DNA from 3 places in the Arthrobacter sp. TS-15 genome. Region 3 is predicted to be linked to each of the others. Evidence: predicted binding sites of a transcription regulator. Region 3 holds the regulator's gene; each other region holds the start of a gene.

Region 1 (10,604 bases), on a different contig from region 3:
ACTTCTGTTCAGCGTCAGTTCTCCGGCCTAGCTTTATTCCGGCCTAGCTTTCAATAGTCCCCTGGTGGAAACGCAGTCGCCATTGGCCGCGGTCCAGCATCCAGACGGAACTGCGAAGTGCTGAGCCCGTGGTTGCGAAGCTTCGATAATTCAACAGCATGGTGTTGTCGCTGAGCCGGTCTGCGCTGAGCAGTTCCAGTTCAGTCGGTTCTCCCGGGTCCTCTTCCAAAGCCACCATCATGGCGTCCCGCGTCCAGAACCTGCCCGAACTCCCGATCTCCGCGAAGTCCGGGTGGAGCAGCACAGCAATCCTGCCAATGTCCGCCCTCACATCGGGCCGAAGCAGTTCCCGCTCCAGCGCCAAGACGGTGTCCTCCGCCGACAACTGCTGGGACGAGGCGTCATCCTCCAGCTCACTGAAGAGATCGGCCTGGCCAAAGATGCCGGATTCGCCAAAGAGCGTCGGCTCAAAATGCGGTCGAAGGCTTCGGTCTGCCTTTGTGGCCGTAGAAGCAGCGCCCACAGCGGAGCCGCCGGCACCGGTGCTCGAAGAGACGGGCAGAGGAGCACTGTCTTGCATACGTGACTCAGCCTGCCGCTGCGGCTCAGCCTGCTGCTGCGAGCCTTCCCGGTCTTGGCTCGGACCGCCGTCGTGGGCTCCAGGGAACCCAGGGCCTGCTCGGTGCGCAACGCCCTGCTGGTAGGCGGTGGCAACAGCGCGGGCGCGCTCGTCTGCTGCTTCATTGAGCGGGTGACCAGCATGGCCCTTGACCCATTCGAAGGAGTATTTACGGCCAACGATCACTTGGTCAATGTCCTTGAGAAGGTCCACATTTAGCACGGGCTTGCCGTCGGCCTTGCGCCAACCCTTCCGCTTCCATCCCGGCATCCACTTGGTGATGCAGTTAATGACGTATTGGCTGTCGCAAAGGATCAGCAGTTCTTCCTGCGGCACGTGGGCCGTGGACCGGAACAGGTCCAGGACGGCCATTAGTTCGCCCTGATTGTTGGTACCGTGCGGCCAACCCCCTGCTCGCCAACAGGAGTCATCAACGTACCAGGCCCAACCGGCCGGCCCAGGATTACCGAGGGCAGACCCATCGGCGGCAGCAATAATCGTCATGGGGTTAATCCTGCCAGACCCCACCGACACTGAAACCGTGCTAGCACCCAACTAGGTTGGGCTGGGACCGCAAAACGGCGGCCCCCACCAAATGGTGAGGACCGCCGTCGTAATGCTATTCAGCGTGATGCCGGGTGCTGTATCGCTACAGCAGGGAGACTTAGAAGCCGCCCATGCCGCCCATGTCGTCGCCGCCGGGAGCCGGAGCGTTCTTCTCGGGCTTGTCAGCAACTACGGCCTCGGTGGTCAGGAAGAGACCAGCGATGGAAGCAGCGTTCTGGAGAGCCGAGCGGGTGACCTTTACGGGGTCGTTGACGCCGGCAGCCAGAAGGTCTTCGTACTCGCCCGTGGCAGCGTTCAGGCCGTGGCCGGAAGGCAGGCCGCGAACCTTGTCCACCACAACGCCCGGCTCAAGGCCAGCGTTGAAGGCGATCTGCTTCAGCGGTGCATCGATGGCAACCTTGACGATGTTGGCACCGGTTGCCTCGTCACCCTGGAGGGTGAGGTTGGCGAATGCCTTGGCGCCAGCCTGGATGAGGGCTACGCCACCACCGGCAACGATGCCTTCTTCAACAGCAGCCTTTGCGTTGCGGACTGCGTCCTCAATGCGGTGCTTGCGTTCCTTGAGCTCAACTTCGGTTGCGGCACCGGCCTTGATGACTGCAACGCCGCCGGCCAGCTTGGCCAGGCGTTCCTGCAGCTTCTCGCGGTCGTAGTCGGAGTCGGAGTTCTCGATCTCGGCGCGGATCTGGGCCACGCGGCCTGCGATCTGATCGGCGTCGCCGGCACCTTCAACGATGGTGGTCTCGTCCTTGGTGACAACAACCTTGCGGGCGGTGCCGAGGAGTTCCAGGCCAGCGTTTTCGAGCTTGAGGCCAACTTCTTCGGAGATGACCTGGCCACCGGTGAGGATGGCGATATCGGCCAGCTGTGCCTTGCGGCGGTCACCGAAGCCCGGAGCCTTGACGGCAACGGACTTGAAGGTGCCACGGATCTTGTTGACGATCAGGGTGGCCAAGGCCTCGCCCTCGATGTCTTCGGCGATGATCAGCAGCGGCTTGTTGGACTGCATGACCTTCTCCAGAACCGTGACGAGTTCCTTCACGTTGGAGATCTTGGAGTTGACGATGAGGATGTACGGGTCTTCGAGGACCGTTTCCTGGCGCTCCGCGTCGGTGACGAAGTAAGCGGAGATGTAACCCTTGTCGAAGCGCATGCCTTCGGTGAGTTCGAGCTCCAGGCCGAAGGTGTTGGATTCCTCGACCGTGATGACGCCTTCCTTGCCCACCTTGTCCAGGGCTTCGGCGATGAGGCTGCCGATTTCCGGGTCGCCGGCGGAGATGGAAGCGGTAGCTGCGATCTCTTCCTTGGTCTCGATTTCCTTGGCGGAGGCGAGCAGTTCACTGATGACTGCCTCAACAGCCTTCTCGATACCGCGCTTGAGGGACAGCGGGTCGGCTCCGGCGGCAACGTTGCGCAGGCCTTCCTTCACCAGTGCCTGGGCGAGGACGGTTGCAGTGGTAGTACCGTCGCCAGCGACGTCATCCGTCTTCTTGGCAACTTCCTTGACCAGTTCTGCACCGATCTTCTCGTAGGGGTCGTCCAGTTCGATCTCCTTGGCGATGGAAACGCCATCGTTGGTGATCGTGGGGGCGCCCCACTTCTTTTCGAGGACGACGTTGCGTCCACGCGGGCCGAGGGTGACCTTGACGGCGTCTGCGAGGATGTTCAGGCCCCGCTCGAGGCCGCGGCGTGCCTCTTCATCAAATGCAATGATCTTGGCCATAACGGCGGTAGTCCTTTCGGGACAGTCGTTAAGAAGGTACCTGTCAGATGGGGTGCCCGCGACGGACGGTCCATTGCTTGCGGCCTCTGTATGCCACGCGCTCCGGACCTCACCCCACCAAGGTGTTTCTTGATCCTCCGCAGATTCGACGCCTGCCCGCCGCCGGGATGAGCCGGGCCGGACTTAGCAGTCGAACCGTAGGAGTGCTAACTCAATAATTAGCACTCGACCGGTGAGAGTGCAAGCAGGGATGCCACTTCCCGCTACAAATAGGAGGGCTTTCAGCCGTGGGCTGACCTACGCGACGCGGACGCCTTCGGCCTGCGGACCCTTCTGGCCCTCCCCAAGTTCGAACTCAACACGCTGACCTTCTTCGAGGGCGCGGAAGCCATCCATCTGAATGGCCGACCAATGCACAAAGACGTCGTCGCCGGATTCATCCACAGTGATGAATCCGTAGCCTTTTTCGGCGTTGAACCATTTGACGGTTCCCAAAGCCATAATGCCCACACTTTCGCAGTAGCCAAGACCGGTTGCCGGGATCTCCGTACCGGAATCAATCCACTGTAACCACTGTCACCATCACCGCGCTGCCCCAAAGAGCGAAGGCACCGCTTTTGTTATTGAGGCTTAACCGAGTTGGGCCTTATCGCTTCCAGCCGGGCGTGATTCTTATTGGAAACCGGGGCCGGCCACAACCACCAGGGGTTGTTGAACCTCAGGCGTTTCCACAATGGTTTGAATGCCCAGCAAGGTTCCCAGGGCCTCAGCGTTCGCCTTTTGCTCCGGGGCGTTGTAGAAGATCACGGACGTCTGCTGCGGCAGTCCACCCCAGTTCCCCACCGTGCTCAACGCCCAACCATCACCCTGAACGAGGCCGGCCACACGCCCGGCCAAGCCGGCTGTTCCAGCGCCGTTGTACACAGCTACCGGAGTGGTCTTGTCCACAGGAGCCGAGGAGGGAGTCGCAGAAGGAGAATCCGACGGCGCCGGTTCGGTGCTGGCTTGACTGCCGGGATCGCCGGAGGCGGACGGCGCGCTGCTCGCTTCAGTGGGTGCAGCTGACGATGCTGTTGAAGTCTGCTGGGGTGCCGGCGTCGTGGCGTTTGATGCTGCGCCCGGTGATACCAGCCCAAGGTTGGGGAGGATCAGGAAGGCCACCAGTCCGAGCACCAAGGCCACTGCCCCAACGGTCAGGACCGGCCACAGGGTGGGGCGTGCGGTCTCTTGGGCGTCGCGGTGAACGCCTTGACGGGACGTGTTCTGCGGAACCCGGTCGAATTCGTCCTTGGCATATTTGGTCATGGTGAAGCGGTGTCCTTGCTGGTTGCTGCTGACTGATCAGCCTGGCGATTTACGCGTCGGACCCCAAGCGACGTGCAGTCCTCGCACGCTGGCGGGACGTACGTAGTCTACGCAGTCTCTTGACGAGCATGGGATCGTGGGCCAACGCGTCCTCGGTATCGATCAGCGCGTTCAGGATCTGATAATAGTGGGTGGCGGAGAGGTCGAACAGCTCGCGGATAGCCTGTTCTTTGGCCCCGGCGTACTTCCACCACTGCCGCTCCAGTGCCAGCATCTGCTGATCCCGTTCGCTCAACGGAGAGTCGCTGCGGGTCTCGGCTGCGAGGTCCTCGAGCGCGAAACCTGTGGCCTGCGACGCCATCGGTTCCGGTGCTGGTTCTGCCACGGCACACTCCTTCGACGCTTATTGGGGGGAAAATGTCCTACCCCCATGCTACGGGCGAATAACAAGGCTGTCATTCGCAGTGCGGGTGCCGCGCGGGAGACAATAGCGTGATGACTGGCGAGGATGCACTCTTTGATCTTGAACCTGCCGACTCGGCCGACCCGGGCTTCGCCGCGTTGTGTGAGGCGCCGCTCGAAGACCTGATGGCTCCCGACTGGGCCGACGCCTTGCGCCCTGTGGAAGGCCAACTCCGGGAGACCCTGAAGTACGTGGCCGGCCAATCCTCAAACGGCGCACAGGTTCTTCCTGCGGCCAAAAACCTGCTGCGGGCTTTCGAGCAACCGCTGGCCGATGTCAAAGTCTTGATTCTCGGCCAGGATCCCTACCCGACTCCCGGCCACGCCGTTGGACTTTCCTTCGCAGTGTCGCGGCAAACACGGCCCATCCCCCGAAGCCTGGTCAACATCTATCGCGAACTCCACGACGACCTCGGACTTCCACCGCGCGTCCACGGCGATCTCGGCGCCTGGACCGAGCAAGGCGTCCTGCTCCTGAACCGAGTCCTCAGCGTCGAAGCCGGGAACGCCGGTTCCCACCGCGGCAAAGGTTGGGAGGCCATTACGACGGCGGCGGTCACCGCCGTCGTAAACCGTACAGACGGCGATGGGCGGCAAAGTCCGCTGGTGGCGATCTTGTGGGGCAAGGACGCCGAGGGCGTGGTGCCGCTGCTGGGCGGGGCGCCGTCCATCGTGTCCGTCCATCCGAGTCCGCTGTCGGCCTCGAGGGGTTTCTTCGGCTCAAAGCCCTTTAGCCGGACCAACGATCTCCTGGTGGGTTTGGGCGCGGACCCCATCAACTGGGAACTGCCGGTTCTGTAGACTCACGGCTGCAACCTCCGGCAGCTGTAACCTTCGACTCATACCCAGCCGGTGCGCAGGTCATTAGCTTAGGCTTGCCTACATGACTGCACTCCCCGTCACTTCATCCGCTTCACGCAAGACTCGCCCGCAGGTGACCCTGACCGTCCTGCGCAACGAACGCCTGTCACCGCACATGGTTCGGATCGTTGCAGGCGGACCAGGATTCAGTGACTACGCGAACAACGAATACGTGGACCGATACGTCAAGATCGTCTTCCCCCAACCCGGCGTGGAGTACGAACTCCCGCTGGACTTGTGGGCCATCCGCGACACCATGCCCCGCGAGCAGTGGCCCCACACTCGTACGTACACCATCCGCTGGGTGGACTTGGAAGCTCAGGAACTGGCCATCGACTTTGTGGTCCACGGCGACGAAGGACTGGCTGGCCCCTGGGCTGCAGCGGCCAAGCCCGGCGATTCACTGACGTTCACAGGTCCGGGCGGTGCCTACAACCCCGCACCTGGCGCCGACTGGTACCTGTTCGCCGGCGACGACGCCGCCATACCGGCCATTGCGGCCTGTGTTGAGGCCCTTGCTCCGGATGCCCGCGGCACCGTGTTCCTTGAAGTGGACAACGAGGCGGACATTCTTCCGATTTCCGCACCCGCAGGTGTGGAGTTGCACTGGCTGCTGCGCAAAGGGATTCAGGCGGGATCCAGCCACCTGCTCCTTGAAGCACTAAGAAACACCGAATGGCTGCCGGGACGAGTGGATGTCTTCGCTCACGGCGAGCGGGGCTACATGAAGGGTCTCCGCGAGATCTTCTTCGTGCAGCGCCGCTTGGAGCGTTCGCAGGTATCGCTCTCCGGGTATTGGGCGCAGGGTCGCGTGGAGGAAGTCTTCCAGGCAGAAAAGAAGCTCCCCGTCGGACAAATCTAGACTCAGGTCAAATCTAGACTCAGGACAGATCCAGACTCAGGACAGATCAAGCGTCACTTCTTAAAGCCGAACGGCGCCGCCTCATTGGGCAGCGCCGTTCGGCTTTTGTGGTTAGCGCCTGCGTACCCTGCGCCGTTCGTTGCTGGACAACCCCTTCGTGAGCGGTCTGGCCAAGTTGTCGCCCAGCACAATGCCCGCCGCCACTCCCAGCACTATGGCGCCGGCGTTGAGCATTCCACCCGCACCCAGAAGGATGTTGCCCCCCTCAACGGTGAGCGCGTACATGGAGCGGAAGATCGTCAGACCTGGCAGCAGGATCAGTGCAGCTGGAACAGCCACCACAAGCTGCGGTGCCCCGAGTTTGAGCGCCACTACACGGCCCAACAAGCCGATGGCCACGGCGGCGACCGCTGGTGACAAGCGGTCGCCAAGGCCGGCTTCGCCCACCCCCCACAAGACGAAGAAGCCCACTATGCCAACTGCCGCCGTCGGGAGTAACAGCCGCATTTGAGTCTGTTCGGTGACGCCGATGGCCACCACCGCGATGGCAATGAGCACTGCCTGGATCCACAGCGGATACGCGTCCGGGAAGGTTTGCGTGACGTCCAGGACGGCGCTGCCCATGAGCGTTCCCACCACCACGGCGACGCCGATACCTGCCACGATCGCACCGAATGTCAGTGCCGTGGAAAGAAAGCGGCCCGCCGCCGTTACCGGGAAGCCGTTGATCGCGTCTTGAACAGATGAGACAAGTCGACCCGTTGGCAGCAGCAGCAGGATTCCGCCGGCAACCACAATGGAAGGAGCAATGTCCACACCCGCCCACCGCAGCATCAGGGCAATAAAGGTAACCAGGAATGCGCACGCCATGGTGTTGAAGAAGTCCGCTGTGCGCCACCGTGCTAGCTGCCGGGAGAGCAGGCTGATCAGGATATTGGAGCAGAAGGCAACCACCGACGCGCCCAGTCCCCCACCCAGTACGCCAACAAATACCGCCGAGAAAATACCGAACGCTATGGTGACCATCCACCGGGGGAACGGTTTGGCGCTGCGGATGATCTCGTTCAACCTGCGCACGGCTTCGTCACGGCCTACTCCCCCTGCCACGATGTCCGTGACCAACTGATGCACCTGAGCCAGGCCAGCGTAGTTGTTGGTCCAGGAGCGCACTACACGCAGCAGCGTGATGGGAGTCTGGTCTTTGGGCGCATAGTTGATGGCCACCGACTGGTTGGTGATGTCCACTTCAACGTTCTTAAGGCCAAGAGCTGCTGTGACCGCAATCATGCTGGTCTCCACCTCAAGGGCACCTGCACCATAACGGAACATGACTTCGGCCAAATGCAGAGCGAAGTCGATGGTCTTGCGGGCCGAAGCGTCCACACCCACCACTTGAATGGTGGGGTTGGCGTAAGGACTTCCGGCCAACCGGTCCACGATGTTCATGGGTGCGGTGGGCGGGCTATCGCCTTGAACCAAACGCATCAGCATGCGCTTGGCGTTGACGTTCTGCCGGACCTGGGATGGCCGCAACGGCTGGGTTTTAGGCAACCCGTCGGTATGGGGCCTGTTGGCGGACCCGTCGGGGCGTTCAGTCACGCGGTGATCCTCCCTTGGCTTGTGTGATTAGCGATTCCTCCGAAATTTTCCTACTACCGGCAATTTCTCAAGGGGCAATCGTCCCAGAACTGTCTGGGCGGCCCCTGCGAGCTTCCTGACCGCGCGGTAGCCATGGAAGATGAGCGGGTTCACCGGCGCTACGAAATCGCCCACCAACTGGACCACCTCGCCACCGAAGCCCTTCTTGAATTCGTAGCCTCCATGGCCGGTTTCATCCTGGCCTTGGATACCGAACGTGCCATAGAAGTTGTAGCGCGAGTATCCGTTGTTCAACGCGTGCAGCATCATGCCCCAGTAAAGGGACGTGGCGCCGTTGAAGTAGATGTAGTCCTGCACTGTTCCGCCAATGACGCACACCAGTTCGTCGCCGGAGCACGCAAAGTGGATGGCGGCCACCGTAGCCACACCCACGGAATCGGGGAAGCGTTCAATGTCCTTGAGGCTGCGCTCGTAGCTGTCCACCAGGTCCTGGACCACTTTGACCCGGTTGGCCTTCTTCTTGCTGCCGGTCTCCTCGACCTCGCGCTTCAGATCGGCCAAGGTCTTGGACTCGGCTTCCAGGCGCTCCGTGATGGAGGCCCGGTACTCGGGAATGTTGATCTTGGCCATCATGAGCTTGGTGAACTCATCGGAGGTATTCCGCAGGAGTTGCTCGTAGTACTCGCGTTCGCGGTACGTGAAGCCCTTCTCATCACCAGCGGTGCTCAGCGCGTTGTAAAAATCGTCCAGCGTCTCCAGCGTGGCCTGTTCCAGGTAGACGCCGTTCTTCTCGGCTTTACGGATGGCCTTGCGCGTGCGGTAGTTCATCCCCATGATGAGCTCTTCGGAGTCAGCGATCCCGTCGAGCTGCTTGATGAACATCCAGTTGATATTGGCGAAGTTCATGTCGAAGCCCTGGTGCGTGAAGCCAAGCCCTTTGAGCTCCTTCAGCAGCGGGCGGTTGTCTTCAACTTCGGGGTGTTCGGCGCCTTCTTCGTCCCGCGCGATGTACCGGATGTTGGGCGAAATGCGCAGCTCGGCAGCCTTCTTGGAGGCCGCATGCTTCTTCAACCGCTCGACGACGAAGCTCACCACTGTGGGGTCGCTGTAGTCCATCAGGGGTCCCTTGGCGCAGTCTGCGGTCTTGTACCCGATGCGGTTGGACGTGTACACCAGCTTTCCCGCAGCAATGAGGGTGCCGCCGCGAGTCACACCGAAGAGTTCCACTTCCTGCCCACGGGCGCGCTGGAAACGCGTCAGATCCATGGACTGGATGAAGCTCCCCTGCGGGTGTCCCTTGGCGAATGTCTCGAAATCAGCGTCACTGAGAATCACGAATTCCATGTCGGTTCCAGCCTCAATCGGAGTCAAAGAAATTACCTCACCTAAAAGTAGATTGCACCCGTTGGTGGCCGGGGCGGGCCTGAATTTGGCGTGCTGGCTGCGGGTGGCCGTCAGTAGAACTGACCGCCGGTACGCCTGGTTTCGAGCCTTCTGAACACCTTCTCAGCGCCCTTGAGCCACAGCTTGTGGCGGACGGGGCCCAGGACAAGGTCATAACAACCCACGAAGTCCGTCACGGTTTTGGTGAAGCTTGTCTTGAACGATCCCAGTCCGTACAGGGGGTGGCTCTTGTCCTTGATCCGGTCAGCAGAGGGTGTGCCGCAGAAGTCGTACTCCACGCAACCGAGCTCCTGCATACGCTGGATCGCTGCCCATTGGACCAGATGGGAGTCGCCGTACTGCTTGCGGTTCTGGGTAGAGCCGCCGTCCTTGTACGTCGCTTTCGATCCGTAATTGATGACGAATGCACCAACGCTAGGTGCGCCGTCCTCATATACGAAGAAGAAGTGGCCCTGCCCACGGCTGCAGAACTCTTCCCAGAACCTGGAGTAGTACTCGTAGCTCCGCAGCGGCATGGAGCCTTTAGCGTCCATGGTGTTCCGCATGAGGGCGTAGAGCTTGCGGTAGCTGTCCTCACCCGGCTCGGCCTGAACTACCTCGCAGCCTTCACGCTCCGCCCTACGCACGGCATTACGGGCACGCGAGGATATGCTGCGGAGGACTTCATTGGCCGGCGCGGAGATATCCAGCAGAGCCGTGGAGTCATTGGACTGGATGTTGGGAGCTTTGACCAGTCCGGCGGCATTAAGTTCTGCCACGGCCTCAGCCGAGTCCACAATGTCAGGCTCGATCTTGATGCTGAAGACGTTCATCTTCTTCTCACGAGCCAGCGCGGCCACTGCTTTCAGGGCCGGCTGAATGTCGCTGACCTCCAGGACGTCCGGCCCCTTGATCAGGTACCAGAGCCGACCCATCACGGGGAACTTCTTCTCCAGGAGCAGGTTGTAGCTGGAGTACTCCTGAGTCTCCACGACGAGCCGCCGGACGAGCCAGCCGTTTCCGTCCTTGACCGCCGCGTAGGCGTCCGACTGCAGCATGTTGCCGCCGTTCGGATTTGCCGTGACGTGCTTGTCCCAGTTATCGATTTCCTCGGCGGTGGCAAAGCGGGCGGTAAATTCTCGCAAGGTGGCCGTGTCCAATCTCAGGGTTTTGGTGCAGTGTTCAAAAGCGTAGTGCGCATGCGGACATGCAGCCCCAAGTCT
Region 2 (12,097 bases), on a different contig from region 3:
ACATCGCCATTGCCCGGCTGCTAAAGGACCACCAGGTTCCCAGCAGCCACAGCGTGCTCCTCCGCGGTGCAGGCGGTATGGCCAAGGCCGTAGCCGCAGCACTTCGGGACGCCGGGTTCACCGCCGTCACCATCGTGGCCCGCAACGAGGACACCGGCCGTGCACTGGCAGATCTTTACGGCTTCGCCTGGCAGGATGACGTCAACGGCTCCACAGCTGATCTCATCATCAACGTCACGCCGTTGGGAATGGCAGGTGCGGACGAAACAGCGCAGTCCTTCGACGACGCCACGATTGCCGCGGCGCAAGTAGTGTTTGACGTCGTGGCTTTGCCGTCCGAGACGCCACTTATCAGTGCTGCCCGGAAAGCGGACAAGAAGGTGATCACAGGCGCTGAAGTTATTGCCATCCAAGCCGAGGAACAATTTGTCCTCTACACCGGCGTGCGCCCTAGCCCTGAGCAGGTCCGCGAAGCCTCGGAGTTTTCACGTCGCTGACTGCCGGGTGCCGCTGACTGCTAGCCCGTCACCGGTTCCACCACAACAGCCACTCTCTCCTCGCCGATCCTGGTGAGGACCAGGGTGGCTGTTTTCGTCCTAAGGGACTTATCCGGTTTGGCGGGCAGCAACTGCTTCCGGAGTTCCTCGGGAGTGACAGCCGTGCCGCGCTTTTTGATGTCCAGCACAGTGATTCCGTTGGCCTTGACCCAGGCCTTGAGGGCCTTGACGTTATAGGGCATCACCTCAAGAACCTTGTAGGCACGGGCGAAGGGAGTGTCGTGCAGCGCAGGCGCGCAGATGTAGGCAATGTGCTCGTCCACCAGGTGCCCGCCCAGCCGTTCGGCGACGTCGGCCACCAGTCCTGCGCGGATCACCGCACCATCGGGTTCGTAGAGGAAACCTTCTACAGGCCCGACGGCGGCTACCGGGCCGCCGTCGAAATCCGTGCCGCTGGTGATCTCAGCGGCGCCTTGGCCGCCAATCACCAGCGCGGCGCGACGCACGCCGGGGCGGGACACTGCGTTGAACCACAGGGTCACTTCGGTGACGTCGCCGCCTACCGAAACCCACTGGGCTTCGCAGCCTGAAGGCACGGACTCATGCGGGATGCCGGGACCCATCTTGACGCCGATGGCGCGGCCGGTAGCCGCCAGGCGTTCCACGAAGGACAACGGGGGAGAGAAGGCTTCAGGGTCCCAGATCCGTTTGGTTCCGGAGGTGGACGTGGTTCGCCGGGCGGGATCCAGCCATACGCCGTCCACCCCGTCCAATTCCACGGTTGTTGCGTCGGAGTGCACCACGGTGGCATGCGGGAAGGGCATGAGATTGATGGTGGCGCAGGCGGCGGTGGTTTCATCCATCTCAACCGCGGTCACGGAAATGTCCATTGACGCCATCGCCATGGAGTCGGCGCCAAGGCCGCAGCCCAGGTCTGCAACGTGCGAGATGCCGGCCTTCGCAAAGCGCTCGGCGTGACGGGCTGCGACGTTCAATCGCGTTGCCTGCTCCAAGCCGGCTTGGGTAAAGAGCATCTGCCGGGCAAACTCGCCGAACTTTGCCTCTGCGCGCGTCCGCAGCCTGGATTGCGTGAGGACCGCAGCTACCAGCTCCGGGGAGTGACCCGCTTTGCGGAGGTCTGCGTTGACGCTGAAGGAATCGGCCTCCCGATAGGGTCCCAGTGAGGCAAGAAGTTCCCATCCTTCAGTAGTCAGCAAGGGTGCGATCTGTTCCTGAGGTGCGTGAGGCATGGAATCAAGCCTAACGGCGCGGCGCTTGACAGCGTGACCGGCGAATCAGCCGGATAGGGTTGTTTTCATGGAAGACAACGCAGCACCGCACCCCTCCACCCTGACGAAGATTGCGCGCCCCGCCCTGATAGCGGGGGTCGTGATCGCGGTGGTCTGCATCGGCCTGCTGATCATTATCTTCGCGTTGGATTCCTTCAATGCGGCTACTTACTCGGTGGCCGGCAAGAGCGTCAATGACGCCACCGATGAAGCGCGCGGCATCCGCGAACTTTACAGCGGCGCCCGGACCGGTGGAATTATCACGCTGGTGATCTCCGGCATCGTGGCTATAGCCGCCGCCGTGGTGCTGTACCTGAACCGCGGCAATGCTCCGCTGGATGAGGATGACGACGGCGAAGACTACGATCTGGACGACCTGACGGGCAGGTAAGGGACGTTCACCCATGACGAAATGCTGGCACTCACCTTGACCGAGTGCTAACGCTTACATAGAGTCTTGTTAGCACTCTCCCCCGGAGGGTGCTAACTACGCCAAGCGTTCTCCGGCACCGCGACGACGGTTGAACGCCCAGGCACCCTAGTTCTTAGTCCATGAATCAGCTCATGAAAAGGAGAGTCCGAGTGTCGGTCTCGATTAAGCCTCTTGAGGATCGTATTGTTGTTCGCCCGCTCGAAGCAGAGCAGACCACCGCTTCCGGCCTGGTCATTCCGGACTCCGCACAGGAGAAGCCGCAGGAAGGCGAAGTTGTTGCAATCGGCCCCGGCCGCTTCGATGACAACGGAAACCGCGTACCGGTTGACGTAGCTGTTGGCGACGTCGTCATCTACTCCAAGTACGGTGGAACCGAAGTCAAGACCGGCGGCAACGAGTACCTCGTTCTGTCCGCCCGCGACGTCCTTGCGATCGTCGTAAAGTAACTTCCCGGAGCCCCGCACCGCCGTCGAGTTGGAATGATTCCAGCCGCCAGCGGTGCGGGTTTTCTGTCTTGAAAGGACACAACCATGGCAAAGCAGCTTGCTTTTAACGATGCTGCCCGCCGGTCTCTTGAGGCCGGTATCGACAAGCTCGCCAACACTGTCAAGGTGACGCTTGGTCCGCGCGGCCGCAACGTCGTGCTGGACAAGAAGTGGGGCGCACCCACCATCACCAACGATGGCGTAACCATCGCCCGTGAAGTTGAGCTTGATGACCCCTACGAGAACCTTGGCGCACAGCTGGCCAAGGAAGTAGCCACCAAGACCAACGATGTTGCCGGCGACGGCACCACCACGGCCACCGTGCTGGCACAGGCCCTGGTCAAGGAAGGCCTGCGCAACGTGGCTGCCGGCGCCGCTCCGGGCGAGATCAAGCGCGGCATCGAGGTTTCCGTTGAAGCAGTAGCCGCCCGCCTCTTGGAGAATGCCCGCGAAGTCGAAGGCACCCAGGTTGCCAGCGTCGCAGCCATCTCCGCACAGAGCGACGAGGTTGGCGAACTGCTGGCCGAAGCGTTCGGCAAGGTTGGCAAGGATGGTGTCATCACCATTGAAGAATCCTCCACCACCCAGACCGAACTGGTCCTCACCGAGGGCATGCAGTTCGACAAGGGCTACCTGTCCCCGTACTTCGTCACCGACGCTGAGCGCCAGGAAGCCGTCCTCGAGGACGCCCTCATCCTGATCAACCAGGGCAAGATTTCCTCGCTGCAGGACTTCCTGCCGCTGCTGGAGAAGGCCCTGCAGGCAAACAAGCCGCTCTTCATCATTGCTGAAGACATTGAAGGCGAAGCCCTGTCCACGCTGATCGTCAACCGCATCCGCGGCACGCTCAACGTTGTTGCCGTCAAGGCTCCGGGCTTCGGCGACCGCCGCAAGGCCATGCTCCAGGACATCGCCACGCTGACGGGCGCCCAGGTTGTTTCCCCGGACCTTGGCCTGAGCCTGGACACCGTTGGCCTCGAGGTACTCGGTACCGCACGCCGCATCACAGTCACCAAGGACAACACCACCATTGTTGATGGTGCCGGTACGGCTGAGGACGTCGCTGACCGCGTTGCACAGCTGCGCGCCGAGCTTACCCGGACGGACTCCGACTGGGACAAGGAAAAGCTGCAGGAACGCCTGGCCAAGCTGGCCGGAGGCATCGGCGTGATTAAGGTTGGCGCAGCCACCGAGGTTGAGCTGAAGGAAAAGAAGCACCGCATCGAGGACGCTGTTTCCTCCACGCGTGCAGCCCTCGAAGAAGGCATCGTTTCCGGTGGCGGTTCCGCTCTCATCCACGCCCTCAAGGCACTGGACGAGTCCCCGGCCGTCAAGGCGCTGGAGGGTGACGCAGCAGCTGCTGTGGGCATCGTCCGCCGCGCCCTGGTCCAGCCGCTGCGCTGGATCGCCCAGAACGCTGGCTTCGACGGCTTCGTTGTTGTTGCCAAGGTTTCCGAGCTGGAAGCAAACCACGGCTTCAACGCCAAGTCCGGCGAGTACGAGGACCTGATCGCCGCTGGCGTGATCGACCCCGTGAAGGTCACCCGTTCGGCTCTCCGCAACGCCGCTTCCATCGCTGCTCTGGTTCTCACCACCGAGACCCTGGTTGCCGAAAAGCCGGCTGAGGAAGAAGACGCACACGCAGGCCACCAGCACTAACGGCCTGGTTTAACAGAAGCCCCGGTCACGTTGACCGGGGCTTTTGTTGTCTGCGGCTTTCCGCGGGGCGGCTATTGTGAGCGTACGACGGCGGCGGTAACCTGACGCTACTAGGGCGGCTTGGGTGCGTCATTCGGTCTGTTCCCGGTCGCAAGGTGAGCCATGACAGTTCCGGACACAGACTTGGATTTGGGACGCTCGGCCTTCCACGAGCGCCGTTGGCGCGATGCGCTTGAGTGCCTCACCCGCGCCGATTCAGAGGGCGGACTACCTCCGCCGGACATCGAATTGGCGGCATCTGTGGCGATGCTGCTTGGCTTGAATAGCCAAAGCATTGAGTACCTGACCCGAGCGCACGACGAATTCCTGACCATGGGAGACACTGACAATGCCGCGAGGTGTGCGGCCTGGCTGGTTATGTTCCTGATGGACATGGGAGAGCCGGCCCGTGGAAACGGGTGGTTGTCCCGTGCCAAGCACGTGCTGGAAGGTATGTCAGGTCCCTGTGCAGCCGAGGGATACCTCATGATTCCAGCGGCCCTCGGTTTGTTGCGCAGTGGAGCCCCGGCAGCTGGACACGGTCTGTTCGCCAAAGCCTTGGAGCTGGGAACCTCCTTCCACGACAAAGACCTCCAGGCCTTGGGCCGGCTCGGTGTCGGCACCACCCGCGTTTCCCTCGGGCACGTGGAAGAAGGTTTGCAGCTTTTGGATGAAGTGATGGTCTCTGTCACCTCAGGTGAGGTCTCTCCCATCCCCGCAGGGATCATCTACTGTGCAGTCTTGGGCAGTTGTCGTCTTTCCAACGATGTGCGCCGCGCCCACGAGTGGACTGCGGCCTTGGAACGCTGGTGCGGGGATCGCCCGGACATGGTGATGTTCAGTGGACAATGCCAGGCTTACCGTGCCGAACTGTTGATACTTCACGGAGCGTGGGAAGAGGCCCTGTCGGTGGCGCGGGCCGCCGAAGGCAGGGTGCGGAAGGGCGACCCGGATGCCACGTTTGGATCCTGGTATCAACAGGGCGAAGTACTTCGCCTGCAAGGTTTCCTGGAGGAAGCGGGGAAAGCCTACGCCATAGCTGCCGGGACCGGATTCGAACCTGTTCCCGGCATCGCGCTGCTTGAGCTGGCCGAGCACAAAACGGCCCAGGCACAGGCCACCATGCGGCGGGCGATGGCAGGGGCCGACCCAGCCAATCGACGTCGCTTGCTGCCTGCCGTCGTCGAGGTTGAACTTGCCGCTGGCGACGCGGCTGCTGCCAGGCTCGCGCTGGACGAACTGTCCGAGCCTCTTCAGCAGGGCAGCCGTCCATTGGAGATGGCCCTGGTTGCCTATGCCGCTGCCCAGGTGCTGTTGGTCGAAGCCGAGCCCCAGGCCGCGCTTCGTGAGGCGAGAAGGGCGTGGCGGATCTGGTACAGCCTCGAAGCTCCCTATCAGGCCGCCCGGTGCAGGGTACTTGCGGCGCGTGCGTGTGCCCTGTTGGGCGATCCCGATTCTGCCGCCATGGAGTTCGAGGCTGCCAAAGCCGAGTTGGCAGATCTTGGGGCGATGCCGGCAGTAGCAGAGGTCCTGGAACTCACCGGCGAGAAGAACAAAGGCAGCTCACCGCTGACTGACCGCGAGGTGGAAGTGCTCCGGCTGGTGGCCGATGGGCACTCCAACCGAACCATCGCCCGGGAGCTTTACCTCAGTGAAAAGACAGTGGCCAGGCATGTGAGCAACATTCTTTCCAAACTCGCGGTGCCGTCCAGAGCGGCCGCGACCGGCTACGCCTTTGAGCACGGCCTGATTCGCTGAAAACCACTGCGAGTGGTCAGAAATACCCATCCCGCTGGAAATGAGTGGCTCACTTGACCGATGCGGACCCAGGCGCCGCGCTCATAGCGTGGCTCCTATCAGGTCACAGCAAAGATCAGTGATCCACTGCAAGCGAGATAGGAGACGATGATGTCCGTTCACCACAATCCAGAAGTTGACACCGTCATTGTGGGTGGCGGCCAGTCCGGGCTCGCGCTCGGGTACTGGTTGGCAAGGCAGGGCAGGAACTTCCTCATCCTGGACCAGCACCAGAGGCCAGGGGATGCTTGGCGTCAACGCTGGGACTCCCTGCGCCTCTTCACTCCGGCCAAGTATGACGGCCTTCCCGGCGCACCTTTCCCCGGCGACCCCTTGGCATTTCCCACCAAGGATCAGCTGGCTGACTACCTGGAAGATTATGTGCGCCGCTTTGAACTGCCTTACGTTCCCGGCGTACGCGTGGACGACATCAGCTCTGAGGGTGAGGCTTTCGTGCTCCGGTCGGGAGACCGCGAATGGAGAAGCAGGAATGTGGTCATCGCCACAGGCGGTCACCGTATCCCCAAAGTTCCTGCCTTCGCGGGCGAACTGGATCGGAGCATCCTTCAGCTGCACTCTCAGGATTACAAAAACCCCGGTCAGTTAAAGGAAGGCCCTGTCCTGGTGGTGGGCCTGGGCAATTCCGGTGCGGAGATTGCCCTTGAAGTTGCCCGCTCCCGGCCCACACTTCTTGCTGGCAAGCCCAGCGCCGAGATGCCTATGCGGCATGGCCGTGCAGCTGCGCGTTTTGCCCTGCCGGTAGTCCGCTTCCTGGGCCTTTACGTGCTCAACCTCAATACCCCCATGGGACGAAAAGCGGCTCCCAAGTTCAAATCCATGGCGGCCCCGCTGATCCGCACCAAGAGCAAGGACCTGGCCGCTGCCGGTGTCCGCCTCCATCCCAGGTTAGCTGGTATGCAGGACGGACTCCCGGTACTGGAAGATGGGACGCAGGTGGAGGCCGCGAACGTCATATGGTGCACTGGCTATCACGAGGATTACTCATGGGTGAACCTGCCGGCATTCGACAGTCACGGGGAACCACAGCAGACCAGGGGAGTGGCAGACAGCGTCCCGGGCCTGTATTTCCTTGGCCAGGAGTTCCTGTTCGCGGCAGCCTCGGCAACGCTGCCCGGTGCCTGCCGGGACGCCCGATACCTCGCCGGGCGGGTCACGGCGCCGCGTTCCAGCGGCCTCGTCAACGTGTAATAGCTCACGTCGTAGTGGGTTGTGCCGGGCGTCAAGGGTGAGGAGCGCCAGGAGTATCAGCACAGGTCACGCACAGGTTTGGGTGGCAGAATGTATGGCTGGACCTGTGCTGATGGGGCATCGAATGGCGGCCGGGAACACTCTCCCACATGGGTTGCGTGACTGAAAACGCGTAATATTGATGCTTTGTGCCACAGCTTTGAGGAACTGCCTACCGTGACGACGCCAACGATTCCAGCCCCTGCCCACCACGGTAGGCGGGCTTCCGGACCCGTTGCGAAATCCAAATTCCGACCCGAAATCCAAGGCCTTCGGTCCTTGGCTGTCCTTATGGTGGTGAGCTACCACATCTGGATCGGCAGGGTCTCCGGCGGCGTTGATGTCTTCCTTTTGATCTCCGCATTCCTTATGACTCTCCAGTTCACGGGCCGGTACAAACAAGGCCGTCCCATGGACCTCGTGCGGCACTGGCTGCACTTGTTCAGGCGTCTGCTGCCCGCCGTCGTCGTGGTTCTTGTGTCAACTCTGGCAGCAACCTTTATTTTCCTGCCGGCCACGCGATGGTTCGAGATTGTCCAGCAAACCTGGGCGTCGCTGTTCTACTTCGAAAACAGGCTGCTGCAGGATCTGGCCGTGGACTATTACGCCACTGACCACAGCATGGCCAGCCCTGTGCAGCACTTCTGGTCGCTGTCCATCCAGGGTCAGGTATTCATTCTGTGGCCCGTCATTTTCGCCACTGCAGCGCTGGTGTGCCGACGCTTCGCCCTGCGATACCGGGCCACGTTGGTGTACATCTTTGCCATCATCTTCCTGGTCTCGTTTGTCTACTCCATCATTTTCACGGCCAGCAATCAGGCAGTGGCATACTTCGATACCTTTGCCCGTTTGTGGGAGTTCGCCCTGGGCACGTTGGTGGCGTTGATTCTTCCCGCCCTGAACTTTTCCAAACCTGTCCGTATTGTCATGGGCTGGGTTGGTGTGGTGGCGATGCTCACGTGCGGCATCCTGCTGCAAGTACAAACGGCCTTCCCCGGATTCGTCGCATTGTGGCCAACACTGGCTGCGGTGGCCGTTATTGCGGCCGGACAGACCGGAAGCCGTTTCGGTGTGGACCGGATACTGAGTTCCAAATTCCTGGTACGGCTCGGTGACAATTCGTACGCGCTCTACCTCTGGCACTGGCCCATCCTGGTGATTGCTTTGGCCTGGAGCGGAAAGGATCACGCTGGCTGGCTGTCCGGTACGGCAATCGTGGCGTTGTCGCTCATCCTGGCTTTCCTCACCACCAAATTCGTGGAGAAGCCGTTCCGCGAATGGAAATGGCCCGAGGTAAAGAGGCGCCGCTCGGTCATCGCGATCGTGGCCTGCCTGGCCGTGGTGTCCGCACCCCTGATGGCATTCCAATACCGCTTGGACCTGGACCAGCAAGCTGCGGAGGCGCGGATGGTCTTTGATAACCCCGGCGCGAAGGCCCTCCTGCCCGGGTACGTCAATGAAGCAGCTCCGAATGCGCTCACTCAACCCACCGCTGAAAGGATTGGGCGTGACTGGGCCAATCTGCCCAACGGATGCTCCGGTGACACGAAACCCGAATCACGGCTGCTGCAGGACAACTGCAAGCAGAACGGCGTGGGAGATGATGCCACCAAGACGGTCCTTGTTGTAGGCAACTCCCACTCCCAGCAATGGCTTGCTGCCATGGAAGTGCTGGCGGAGCAGCACCATTGGCGCCTCTACTCCTTGCTGTACGGGGCCTGCCCCTTTATGACTGAAGATCCCGAGTCCGAGCCGGGCTGCAACAAGTTCAACAGTGAAGTGCGCAGCCATATCCGGGAACAGGCGCCGGACGCCCTCTTCATGGTGGGTACGGCGGCTGTTTCCTCCTTGCCTGATGAAAGACTGACGCACGGATTCGAGGACCTCATTCCCGAGGTCACGGGGCTGGGCATCCACGTAGTGGCGGTGCGTGACAATCCGCGGTTTACCTACAGCCTGACGGATTGCACCCTTTCCAAGGGGGTGGACAGCCCGGATTGCCGCCCGCTCAAAGCTGACGTCCTGGCCGAACCCAGCCCCTTTGATGCGGTGACTGGCAAGTACCAGAACCTTTCCTTGCTGGATATGTCCGACCTGATGTGCCAAGGACTCTATTGCCCGCCGATCATCGGTAATACGTTCGTCTACCTGGATGACAACCACCTGACCAAAACCTACGTCAAGAGCATGGCAGGCATGTTGGATGAAAGGTGGTTTACCGCGACAGGGTGGCAGCGATGATGGAGAAGAAGGCCGCCGCACCGGCCACTCCCGCAGAAAAGCCCGCGACCCGGGCCAAACCAGGCTTCCGGCCCGAAGTCCAAGGGCTGCGTGCACTGGCTGTGCTGATGGTCGCGGCTTACCATATCTGGCTCGGCAAAGTCTCCGGCGGCGTGGACGTCTTCCTGCTGATTTCGGCTTTCCTTCTGACGTTATCCTTCACGCGCAAGCTCGAAAGCCGCGCGCCACTAAGGCTTGTGCGGCACTGGCTGCACGTGTTCAAGCGTCTGCTGCCCGCTGTCGTCGTTGTCCTGCTGGCGATCCTCGTCGGCACCTGGGCATTGATCCCGCAAAGCAGGTGGCCGGATGTCCTCACCGAGGCGTGGGCATCGCTGATGTATCGCCAAAACTGGCAGCTTGCCGCTTTCGCGGTTGACTACTACGCCCAGCAGCACGTGGACGCCAGCCCGCTCCAACATTTTTGGTCGTTATCCGTCCAAGGCCAGGTGTTTATTCTGTGGCCTTTGATTTTCGCCGGGGTCGGCCTTGCCCAGCCGCTGCTGGCCAGGCGGTTCCCGCAGCGGAAGGCCGTGGGCCACAGGCAACTGCTGTTCATCGCCTTCGGTGCGGTCTTTCTGGCATCGCTCGTGTTCTCCGTGGAGCAGACCGCCACCAACCAGGCATACGCGTACTTTGATACCCGTGCCCGTCTGTGGGAGTTCGCCCTGGGTTCCCTGCTTGCCTTGGCGATTCCCTATCTGAAACCGGGACGCTGCCTCCGTGTCGTCCTGGGCTGGGGCGGTATTGCTGCGATGCTAGCGTGCGGGCTGGTGCTCCCCGTGGATCGTTCCTTCCCGGGTTTTGTGGCTCTCTGGCCAACCCTTGCAGCCGCGGCCGTGATCGTCGCCGGCCACAGCGGAAGCCGCTTCGGCGCAGACCGTCTCCTGAGTTCGCGCCCGCTGGTGGTGCTGGGGGACAACTCGTATGCCCTGTACCTTTGGCACTGGCCGGTGTTGGTGTTCTTCCTTCTGGCCTCCGGCACCAAGCAGCCGAGCCTCCTCCAGGGCTTGGGAATCATGGCGGTTTCCCTTCTCCTCGCGGTAGCCACCACGAGGTTCGTCGAACTTCCCTTGCGCAGCTGGAAGTGGCCGGACGTGCGGTCCTGGCGGGCCGCCGTCGTGATTGCTGCCTGCGGTGCGCTGCTGGCGCTACCTGTCACCGCCTGGCAAAGCGCCATCACCGCGGAAGCGGCAGCGATTGCCGATCAGCCTCACGAACTGACGCCCGGCGCCGCAGCGCTGGCCCCGGATTACGCAGGTAAGCCGAGCGAAGAAGCCCTGATCATCCCGGCACCGGCGGCCATGAAGGACGAATGGGCCAACGTAGACGGCGCGTGCACGGGGGACAATGTGCCCACCGACCCCGTGTTGGAGGGATGCCTGCAGAATGAGGAACCCGAGGTGGTCACCAAACGAATTGTGGTGTTGGGTGACTCCCACTCCCAGCAGTACATGGCCGCACTTGGCCCGATTGCCAAGCAGCACGGCTGGGAAGTGGTCACGCTGCTCAAGGGTGGGTGCCGGTTTGGCGCGCAATCGCCGGAACGCCCGGAGTTCTGTAACGACTTCAATAAGGCGAGTTCTGCTTACGTTCTGGAACACAAACCCGACGCCGTGTTTACGGTGGCATCGCTGACGCACGTTGACGCGCCTTTCGAGACTGAAGTCCCCGGTTACCTTGAAGGCATCAAGCCGTTCACGGACCTGGGAATTGATGTGGTGGGTGTCCGGGACAACCCGCGATTCAGCTTTAACATGCCTGAGTGCGTCCAAAAAAAAGGCAAGGATTCTCCCGACTGCAACGTTCCGCTTGAAGAATCCCTGGCGGCGTCCTCACCCTTGGATGACTACGTCGGCAAGGTGGAAGGGCTCCATCTCATGGACATGAGCGACTTCATCTGCGAGCAAGGGACATGCCCGGCTGTTGTGGGGAACGTCTACGTCTACAAGGACGACAACCATCTTTCCAAGACCTACGTGCAGACCATGATTCCAATGTTTGAGGAGCGGCTGCTCGCCGCTACCGGCTGGTCCGCCAGCTAGGTTCGCTGTCCGGCGGTTTTAAACGCACGACGCCGGCCTGCCGCCAGTGCGATTGCTCACAGTCGGGCGTCGCGGAATATGGCGATAGGCGCGGAGGTTCTAGTATTTATCCAATACCTTCTGCGCAGGCAACTTCTGCACAGGTACCTCATGCACAGGCCAGTCCCGTAATGACGGGCTGGTCATCAGTTGCAACCCCTACCAGTTAAGCCCCCGGAAACCCAGGTAAGAGGCGCACACTCATGACCCAGCCCGAACACGATCCCTTTGGCTTTGTTGGCCTGACCTACGACGACGTCCTGTTGCTGCCCGGCCACACGGACGTCAT
Region 3 (9,452 bases):
CCGCTACACCGGACTCGTTGTTTACTTCAATGCTCATTGACGTTCTCCACGTTTGTAGTGCGCTCCGGGTTTATATTGTGTGCTCGCGACGTCGCTGCTATGTGCGTCATCCCATGCGCTGTAGGCGGAAACGATGTCGGCAACCAAACGGTGCCGCACGACGTCAGCCGCTTCCAGGATCGAGAAATTGACGTCGTCGATTCCCTTCAGGATTTCCCTGACGATTCGCAGGCCGGACGTCGATCCGGACGGCAGGTCGATCTGCGTGACATCACCGGTAACCACCATTTTTGAACCGAAACCCAGACGTGTAAGGAACATCTTCATCTGCTCCGGTGTGGTGTTTTGGGCTTCGTCCAGGATGATGAAGGCGTCGTTCAGCGTGCGTCCGCGCATATAGGCCAACGGGGCTACCTCGATGGTTCCTGCAGCCATCAGGCGGGGAATGGACTCGGGATCCATCATGTCGTGCAAGGCGTCATATAGTGGGCGAAGATAGGGGTCGATCTTGTCGCTCAGCGTGCCGGGGAGGAAGCCCAGCCGTTCCCCCGCTTCCACGGCTGGCCGGGTCAGGATGATCCGGCTGACTTCCTTCGTTTGCAAGGCTTGCACCGCTTTGGCCATTGCAAGATAGGTCTTGCCGGTACCTGCCGGGCCGATTCCAAAGATGACGGTGTTCTCATCAATGGCGTCAACGTAATTCTTCTGATTCAGCGTCTTGGGCCGGATAGTCTTACCGCGGCTTGAGAGGATGTTGTGGGTCAGCACATCGGCAGGATTCTGCACGGACTGGGCCCTCAGAAGGGACACGAGCTGCTGAAGGATGTCCGGAGTCACCACGGTCCCCTTCGCCACGAGCCCACGGACTTCCTCCAACAGACGCATAACGCGTGGAATGACGGTGGAAGGGCCTGTCATGGAGAGCTCGTTGCCACGGACATGGAAACTGACGTCCTGGAACTGTTCCTCGATGTACCGCAAGGCTTCGTCGTGGCTGCCCAACGAGTGAACCATCTGGTCGGAGTTGTCGAACGTGACAACTTCCGTGCGCGTACCCGGTAGTGTGTGCGGGAACTCGGTGGGCGGCTGGTTGCCGTTTCCGGTCCTAAGCCGCCCGTTCAAAGATTCACTCATAGTGTTGGCCTTAGGCCTTTTCTCCTCCGGTTGGTCGTGCTACCTGCCATCGATTCGGCATTCGTGGCCGCTGTATGGGGCACGTCCGGATGCCGGAATGTCTTCAATCCTACGCCAGCCCGGCCTGCGATGAACCGAAACCACCGGCATCATCCGGCGCCTGCCGTCATGGCGTACATTTTGTCTCAACTCGGCATCAAGCGGGTATCAATCATGTTTCAGTTGGCGCTGATCCGCGCAATCCCGGCCGACCGCCGTCGACGATGTGCCAAGCTGGCATAGCGGGTGGCATCCAAGCATCCTGCGGCCCGGCTCCGTTGGCTGGGAATCGGCGGCTGGGGCCGCCATGAGACACAAGGTTAGGCAGGACACCCATTTCGGAGCCAGGAAGCATTGGAGATGGCGCGCGCAGACGGACAAAATCCGTTATCGCTGTGCCGGCGATGCTTGCTGTCCTGTTGCTCACTGGTTGCATAGCCAACGGCGGCGATTCCCAAACCGGCACGAGTTCGCCATCCGTCAGCGTTAACGACGCGCCAGCCAGCCAGGCACCGCTGGAAACTACGCAGGCTTCCACGAAGATCCCGGTTTACTGGATTGGACGCAGCAAGGAACAGGTTTATCTCTACCGTGAGTTCAGGGATATCTCCAGCGACGGAAACCCCGTGACCACCGCACTCCGGATCATGATGTCCGAAAAACCCCTGGACCACGACTTCTTCACCCCCTGGCAGGCCCCCGAAAGCCTGGCCACCTCCATCTCCGGCAAGAACGTCATCACCGTTGATATTTCGCGGGATGCCTTCAACTCAAACCTCGACGCCGGAATGGCGCAGCGCGCTGTCCAGCAATTGGTCTACACGGCGACGGCGGCAGCCTCGTCCTCGGGGCTCATCAACTCCGGCCAGCAGATCCAGGTTGTCATCCTGGTTGACGGACACACGGACTACATGGCGTTTGGGCAGGTAAAGCTCGGCCAACCCATGGAACGGAACGCATCCTTGGTGGCACCTCTGTGGATCATCGATCCGCAAGAGGAAACAACTCTGCCTGCCGGTGTAGTCAAGTTCAATGGCCGCAGCACCGACAGTTCAAAGCCGGTCAGCTGGCAGATTCTGCAGGAGAATGGCAAGGGCGAAAAGAGCAGCCTGCTCACCGGGAGAACGCAAGCAACCGGTGCGCCTGGTCAATACGGAGCCTTCACCTTCAGTGCCACACTGAAGGCCGGCAAATATGAGCTGCGGGTTTCACAAGTGGATGAGGCCGGCGCAACCATCGAAACGAGCACCGACACCCGCCTGTTCAACGTCGGTTAGCTGCGGGTTCGACGAGCTGCGGGGCGGCTACCAGCGGCCCAGGACGTCACTTGCAAGAACGACGGCGGCGGGTCCCGCCGTCGAGGACCTCAACACGTGGTGACCCAGAAGTGCCGTGACGGCACCGGCGTCACTGAGCCGCGTTACCTCTCTTGGTGAGATGCCACCCTCCGGTCCGACAATCAAGAGGACCTCGCGAGGGGTCCCATCATCTCCAGTCCGGACCGCGACCGACTCTTCAAGGACGGTCCGCAGGGGGTTCTTGGCGTCTTCATGGAGGATGATGGCCACATCAGCGGCCGCGACGGCCTTCGCCAAAGCGGCTGTGTCCATCATGGACCGTACCTCAGGAATCCAAGCACGCCTGGCCTGCTTGGCTGCCGCAGTGACCACCGACTGCCATTTCGCGTGCGCTTTGGCGGCCCGTTCGCCTTTCCAACGCACGATTGCCCGCTCGGACTGCCACGGAATGACGGCGTCTATTCCGAGTTCCGTGGCAGTCTCGATGGCGAGTTCGTCCCGATCGCCCTTGGCAAGTGCCTGAACCAGCACCAGCCGGACCGCCGGCTGGTCCTCGAGGACTACCTCGGATGCCTTCACTGTGAGGGTGCTGGAACCGGCGTCAACCACGGCGCCAGTCAACCGCATGCCCGAACCGTCGGCTATGTCCACGGGCTCACCCACGGCCAGTCGCTTGACGGTGACGGCATGGCGCGCCTCAGCACCTTCCAACACAAATGTCGACCCGGGGATCAGCTGGTTAAGGCTTCCCGCCGGTGTAAAGAAAACCGGATTGCTCACCGCTACAGGTTACCGAGCTTGTCCCGAAGCTTCGCGAACATTCCGCCGCTTGCCACCAGCTTTCCCTCGGTAAACTGCTCGCCGCGCAGCTTGGCGAGCTGCTGCAGGAGTTCCTCCTGGGCGGGGTCGAGCTTGGTCGGGGTCTCCACGTGCAAGTGCACCTTGAGGTCGCCGCGTCCGTAACCCCGGAGGTGCGTAACACCCAAGCCGCGCAGGGTAATGACTTCGCCGGATTGGGTACCGGCCTTGACGTCGATGTCCTGCGCGCCGTCGAAGGTGTCCAGCTGCAGTTCGGTGCCAAGTGCCGCAGCGGTCATGGGCACACTTAGTGTTGCGTGGAGGTCGTCGCCTTCACGCATGAACATGGAGTCGTTGTTGACCCGGATCTCCACATAGAGATCGCCGGCGGGGCCTCCAGCGGGGCCCGCTTCACCCTGCCCGGACAGCTGGATGCGTGTACCAGTGGCGACACCGGCCGGAACCTTGATGGTGAGGGAACGACGACTGCGGATGCGGCCCTGTCCATTGCACTCGTTGCAGGGGTCCTTAATGACTGTGCCGAAGCCTTCACACGAACCGCAAGGGGCGGCAGTCATGACCTGGCCCAGGATGGAACGGACTGCCCGTTGGACCTGGCCGCTGCCACCGCAGATGTCGCAGCGTTCCGGGTGGGTGCCCGGGCGGCAGCAACTGCCATCGCACGTGGGGCAGATCACGGCTGTATCCACTTCAAGCTTCTTGTTGACGCCGAAGACGGCGTCCTTCAAATCGATGCGGACGCTGATGAGCGCGTCCTGGCCCCGCCGGACCCGGGAGGCCGGTCCGCCCTGACCGCCGCCACCAAAGAAGGTGTCGAAGATGTCCTGGAAGGCAAAACCCTGGCCGGCGTAGCCGCCACCGAAACCGTTGTCAGTGCCGTTTTCATTGCCCGTGGCATCATAGACCCGGCGCTTTTGGGGATCGGACAACACCTCGTAGGCGTGGGTCACGGCCTTGAACTGTTCCGCGACATCTTCACCGGGGTTTACGTCGGGGTGCAGTTTCCGCGCCAACTTGCGGTACGCCTTTTTGATCTCTTCCCCGGTGGCTTCCGGCGAGACTCCCAAAACGTCATAGTGGCTGCTCAAAGTCGGTATCTCTTCCTTGTTGTACTACGGATGTTTCCTCGGACCGGTGTTTAGCCGCCGAGAATGCGGGAAAGGTAACGGGCCACGGCTCGTACTGCTGCCATGGTGGTGGGATAGTCCATGCGTGTGGGACCAAGAATCCCCACCTTGGCACCGGAGCCATAGCCCGTAGCTACGACGGAGGCCTCCGCCAAGCCATCGTAGGGATTCTCGCGTCCAATGCTCACGGTAACGCCGCGGGGATCATCCCCCATGTCAGATAACAACCGGAGCATGACAACTTGTTCCTCGAGTGCCTCCAGCACAGGGCCTATGCTCAGGGGGAAGTCAACGTTGGAGCGGGCCAGGTTTGCCGTTCCAGCCATCAGGATGCGCTCTTCGCGGCTGGTGTCGCTCAACGATTGAAGCCCCTGGGCCAACGTCTTCGCCAGACTGCGCAGTTCCGGCGGACACAGCGCAACGACAGAAGGAAGCACTTGAGGCAAAAGCGCCAGCTGTGTGCCGGCAATGTTGCCCAGGAACCGGGACCTCAGGAGCATCAGGGCCTCATTGCTCACATCGGACCCAGCGTCGATGACCTTCTGCCCCACGCTGCCGGTGTCCGCAATTAGGACCACGAGGACCTGTTGAGGGGCCAAGAGGACGAATTCCACGTGGCGAACAAGCGCGCGGTTCGAATGCGGGTACTGCACAACGGCCACCTGGTTGGTCAGCTGTGACAGAAGCCTTACGGTGCGCTCCAAGATGTCGTCGACATCATCGGGGCCCTCGAGCAAAGAATGGATGGCCCTGCGCTCGGCCGCTGAGAGCGGTTTGACCTGCGAAATGCGGTCAACGAAAAGGCGATAGCCCTTGTCAGTGGGGATTCGACCGGCACTGGTGTGAGGCGCCGCAATCAGGCCTTCCTCTTCCAAAACCGCCATGTCATTCCTGATGGTAGCGCTGGAAACGCCAAGATGATGCCGCTCCACGAGGGCCTTGGACCCGACAGGTTCCCTGGAATGCACGTAATCCTCAACGATGGCACGCAGCACTTCGAGCTTGCGCGGCTCACTCAATGCTCCACCTCCTGACGACTGCCATGGTTCTTCCGACCGGTCAACGCGGGATCCCGCTCAGACCTCCACACTTAGCACTCAACATGCCCAAGTGCTAACAAGTCTAGTATGAGCCACCCCGTTGTTAGCATTGAAACCTGCCGCGGGCGGCTTCGGCCCGCACCGTAAACCAGCACAAAGGTAGGAATCCCTTGGCTTTGAACAATTGGGGCCCGCAGGATCTGTCCGCTCCGGCCAAACAGAAGCTGCCGGAAGTAGCCGTGCAGCGGGGAATGGTCCTCGAGGACGTGCAGTCGGGCTGGGTGGGTGAAGTAACCCGCGTTGAGAAGTCGGGCGGAATGCACGTGGTCTCCTTGGAAGACCGGCGTGGAAAGACCAAATCGTTCCAGCTGGGCTTTGGCTTCCTGCTCGAAGGTCAGGCTATCCGCTTGATGCCTCCCGCCCCCCGCACCGCTGCATCCGGGGTTCCGTCCGGCCGGACGGCCTCGGGTTCCGTCAGGGTCCAGGGGCAACGGGCACAGGTAGCCAAGGCCAGCCGCATTTGGGTGGAAGGAAAGCACGACGCCGAACTGGTGGAGAAGGTATGGGGTGATGATCTCCGGGTGGAAGGCATCGTGGTGGAGCCATTGCACGGCGTTGATGACCTGAAGTCCGCCATCGCCGACTTCAATCCCGGCTCAGGCCGCCGGCTTGGAATCCTCGTGGACCACCTTGTGCCCGGGTCCAAAGAGTCCCGAATTGCCGCCGAGGCCATGACGGTCCCGGGGGCTGCGGGAAACGTCCTCATTGTTGGACACCCCTACGTGGATGTCTGGCAGGCGATCAGGCCCAAGGTCCTGGGCATTGAGGCCTGGCCCGCCGTACCCCGCGGGATCGATTGGAAGACCGGAATCCTCAGCGCGTTCGGCTGGCCCCATGAGACCCCTGAGGACATAGGCTTGGGCTGGCAACGCCTTCTGGGCGCAGTCCGCACCTATGCCGACCTTGAGCCATCGCTCTTGGGACGGGTGGAAGAAGTCATCGATTTTTTGACGGTTCCTTGAGGTGGAGTCCTTCAGGTATCAGCAACTACCGTGTCAACGGGGCGTTGGTCCCGGCAGGTGCGTCGGTGCCGGTATTCTGGGACAGCAACACCGCAGCATCTTTAAAGCAAAGGGAAGACAACGTGGCAGATAACGCTCCTGAAGAACCGGGCAGCGCCGCAGGCCGGCCCCAGTACCATGGCGCGCCTGCCAACGCACTCCCGTTGACAGCCAGCGAGGACAGGCAATGGGCTACTCTGGCCCACTTTGGCGGCATCCTGGGATGCCTGCCGTCCCTTCTGATTTACCTGATTTTCCGGGATCGTGGACCGTTCACCGCACAGGAATCCAAAGAAGCGCTGAACTTCACGCTGCCTCCCACCATCGCAGCAGTTCTGGCCAACATTTTGGTCCTGCTTCCTGTGGTCGGCAACATCTTCGCCGTCATCGCCACCGCGATCTGGGTTGCCCTGACGTGTTTCTCCGTCTCGGCGGGCATCAGGGTAAACCACGGGCAGCCTCACCGTTACAAGGTCAACCTGCGCTGGATTAAGTAGCTCACCTCCGCTCGTCCAGGACTGCTTGCTCCGACGGGCATGAGCCCGCGGGTCAGTCGGGCAGGATCCTTCGAACTACGGCGTCAGCCAGGAGACGACCCTTCAGCGTAAGGACCAAACGGCCCTTGAACGCCTGAACAGGGTCCACCAATTCGTCGGCAATAAGCCCGGCCATCGCGTGCCGTCCGATCGCGTCCAAGGCATCTACGGACAACCCTGTGCCGAGCCGTGCCTCCAGCATAATGCGTTCGACTTCCCGGGTATCGGCATCGAGGGTTTCCCGCCCGGCAGCCGGAGAGCTAGCGCTCCCGAGCCTCGAGGCGTACGCCGTGGGGTGCTTGACGTTCCACCACCGGACACCCCCCACGTGGGAGTGGGCGCCTGGACCGATACCCCACCAGTCATCTCCCCGCCAGTAGGCAAGATTGTGCCGGCAAGCCTGGTCCGGCGTCCGCGACCAGTTGCTGACCTCGTACCAGTGCAAGCCCGCTTCGGAGATCATTTTGTCGGCAAGCTCGTATTTGGAGGCGTGGTCGTCGTCATCAATCCCGGGCACCTCGCCCCGGCGTATCTGGGCGGCCAGCTTAGTGCCATCCTCAACGATCAGAGCGTAGGCACTGATGTGGTCCGGCTGGTACGACAAAGCGGTTTCGAGTGACAGCTGCCAGTCACCCATGGACTCTCCAGGGGTGCCGTAGATAAGGTCCAGGCTCACGGAGAGGCCGGCTTCCCGCGCCCACTGCACAACAAGAGGCACCCGGCTCGGTGTGTGGGTGCGGTCCAGGACCTTCAGCACGTGGGGTACGGCTGACTGCATGCCGAAGGAGACCCTGGTGAAGCCTGCGTCGGCCAGAAGCTTCAGGGATTCAGGAGTTACTGAATCCGGGTTGGCTTCGGTAGTTACCTCGGCGCCGGGTTCCAGCCCCCAATGGCCGATGGCGGCCCTAAGGATCCGGGCCAGGTCCTCTGCCGGGAGAAGGGTGGGCGTGCCACCCCCAAAGAAAACAGTACTGAGGGGACGACGGGGTAACCCCGAGGCGTCCAGTGCCAGAGAGGCGAAGTCCAGTTCAGAGACCGCCGTAGCGGCGTACGCGTCCTGGGAGGCGCCGCCACCGAGTTCGGTGGCAGTGTAAGTGTTGAAATCACAGTAGCCACAGCGCACGGCGCAGAACGGTATGTGGACATAGAGCCCGAACTTGCGGTGCTCGACGCCGGCCAACACCTGCGGAGGCAAGATGCCATCCGCAGGTGCCGGGTCACCCAAAGGGAGGACGCTGGGCATTTACTTCTTGGCCTTGTCCTTGGACTCATCGGTGGTCAGGGCTGCGATGAATGCCTCCTGGGGCACCTCCACGCGACCGACCATCTTCATGCGCTTCTTGCCCTCTTTCTGCTTCTCGAGCAGCTTGCGCTTACGGGTGATGTCACCGCCGTAGCACTTGGCAAGAACGTCCTTACGGATGGCCCGGATGCTCTCGCGGGCAATGATGCGGGATCCGATGGCGGCCTGGATGGGCACTTCGAATTGCTGCCGGGGAATCAGCTCACGGAGCTTGCCGGTCATCATCACGCCGTAGGCGTAGGCCTTATCGCGGTGGGTGATGGCGCTGAAGGCATCAACTTGTTCACCCTGCAGCAGGATGTCGACCTTGACCAGATCGGCCACCTGCTCGCCGTCAGCCTTCCAGTCCAGTGAGGCGTAACCGCGCGTCTTGGACTTCAGGAGGTCGAAGAAGTCGAAGACGATCTCCGCCAGCGGGATCCAGTAGCGGAGTTCAACGCGGTCCTCGGACAAATAGTCCATGCCTCGCATCTGGCCACGGCGGCTTTGGCACAGTTCCATGATGGAACCGACAAACTCGTTAGGAGCGAGGATGGTGGCGGACACCATGGGCTCCCGGACCTCGGAGATCTTACCGGTGGGGTATTCGCTCGGGTTGGTGACGTGGATGACCTTCTTGTCCTCAAGCGTTACCTCATACTCCACGTTGGGTGCAGTGGAGATAAGGTCCAGGTTGTACTCGCGTTCGAGTCGATCACGCGTGATTTCGAGGTGCAGAAGGCCCAGGAATCCAACGCGGAAGCCGAAGCCCAGTGCAGCGGACGTCTCAGGCTCATAGACAAGCGCAGCGTCGTTAAGCATCAGCTTTTCAAGAGCGTCACGCAGGACCGGGTAGTCCGTACCGTCCAAGGGGTAAAGACCGGAGAAGACCATCGGCTTGGCGTCAGCGTAACCGCTCAGCGACTCCGACGCGGGCTTGGCGAGGTTGGTGACAGTATCGCCCACCTTGGACTGACGGACGTCCTTTACACCGGTAATCAGGTATCCCACTTCCCCCACACCCAGGCCTTTGGAAGGTGTGGGCTCCGGGGAGCTGACACCAATTTCCAGGAGTTCGTGAGTAGCCCGGGTGGACATCATCTGGATGCGTTCGCG

What was found. Region 3 encodes HrcA, which represses chaperone genes, less so after heat shock. Its sites were predicted from a motif close to TTNGCACTCGNNNNNNNCGAGTGCNAA; they were not measured.
Region 1: groL (chaperonin GroEL) is a predicted target of HrcA. The motif match lies at 3,093-3,119, and genes of this name have one in related genera.
Region 2: groES (co-chaperone GroES) is a predicted target of HrcA. The motif match lies at 2,202-2,228, and genes of this name have one in related genera.

What each region holds. Positions count from the first base shown of each region.
Region 1 is NZ_SDXQ01000051.1:35,011-45,614, forward strand. It holds gene EU811_RS20285 (ribonuclease HI family protein) at 44-1,123, opposite strand; gene groL (chaperonin GroEL) at 1,284-2,909, opposite strand; gene EU811_RS20295 (cold-shock protein) at 3,207-3,410, opposite strand; gene EU811_RS20300 (LytR C-terminal domain-containing protein) at 3,582-4,214, opposite strand; gene EU811_RS20305 (DUF3263 domain-containing protein) at 4,264-4,599, opposite strand; gene EU811_RS20310 (uracil-DNA glycosylase) at 4,710-5,477, shown strand; gene EU811_RS20315 (siderophore-interacting protein) at 5,560-6,399, shown strand; gene EU811_RS20320 (threonine/serine ThrE exporter family protein) at 6,511-7,998, opposite strand; gene EU811_RS20325 (peptidoglycan bridge formation glycyltransferase FemA/FemB family protein) at 8,026-9,342, opposite strand; gene EU811_RS20330 (lipid II:glycine glycyltransferase FemX) at 9,453-10,541, opposite strand.
Region 2 is NZ_SDXQ01000029.1:94,507-106,603, forward strand. It holds gene EU811_RS10690 (shikimate 5-dehydrogenase) at 1-497, shown strand, start outside; gene EU811_RS10695 (class I SAM-dependent methyltransferase) at 518-1,747, opposite strand; gene EU811_RS10700 (hypothetical protein) at 1,815-2,177, shown strand; gene groES (co-chaperone GroES) at 2,369-2,665, shown strand; gene groL (chaperonin GroEL) at 2,750-4,363, shown strand; gene EU811_RS10715 (response regulator transcription factor) at 4,526-6,160, shown strand; gene EU811_RS10720 (flavin-containing monooxygenase) at 6,311-7,408, shown strand; gene EU811_RS10725 (acyltransferase family protein) at 7,625-9,688, shown strand; gene EU811_RS10730 (acyltransferase family protein) at 9,685-11,769, shown strand; gene guaB (IMP dehydrogenase) at 12,012-12,097, shown strand, end outside.
Region 3 is NZ_SDXQ01000036.1:188,935-198,386, reverse strand. It holds gene ybeY (rRNA maturation RNase YbeY) at 1-37, opposite strand, end outside; gene EU811_RS14850 (PhoH family protein) at 34-1,134, opposite strand; gene EU811_RS14845 (GerMN domain-containing protein) at 1,578-2,450, shown strand; gene EU811_RS14840 (16S rRNA (uracil(1498)-N(3))-methyltransferase) at 2,478-3,251, opposite strand; gene dnaJ (molecular chaperone DnaJ) at 3,254-4,378, opposite strand; gene hrcA (heat-inducible transcriptional repressor HrcA) at 4,429-5,436, opposite strand; gene EU811_RS14825 (DUF3097 domain-containing protein) at 5,628-6,479, shown strand; gene EU811_RS14820 (DUF4870 domain-containing protein) at 6,602-7,015, shown strand; gene hemW (radical SAM family heme chaperone HemW) at 7,068-8,297, opposite strand; gene lepA (translation elongation factor 4) at 8,298-9,452, opposite strand, start outside.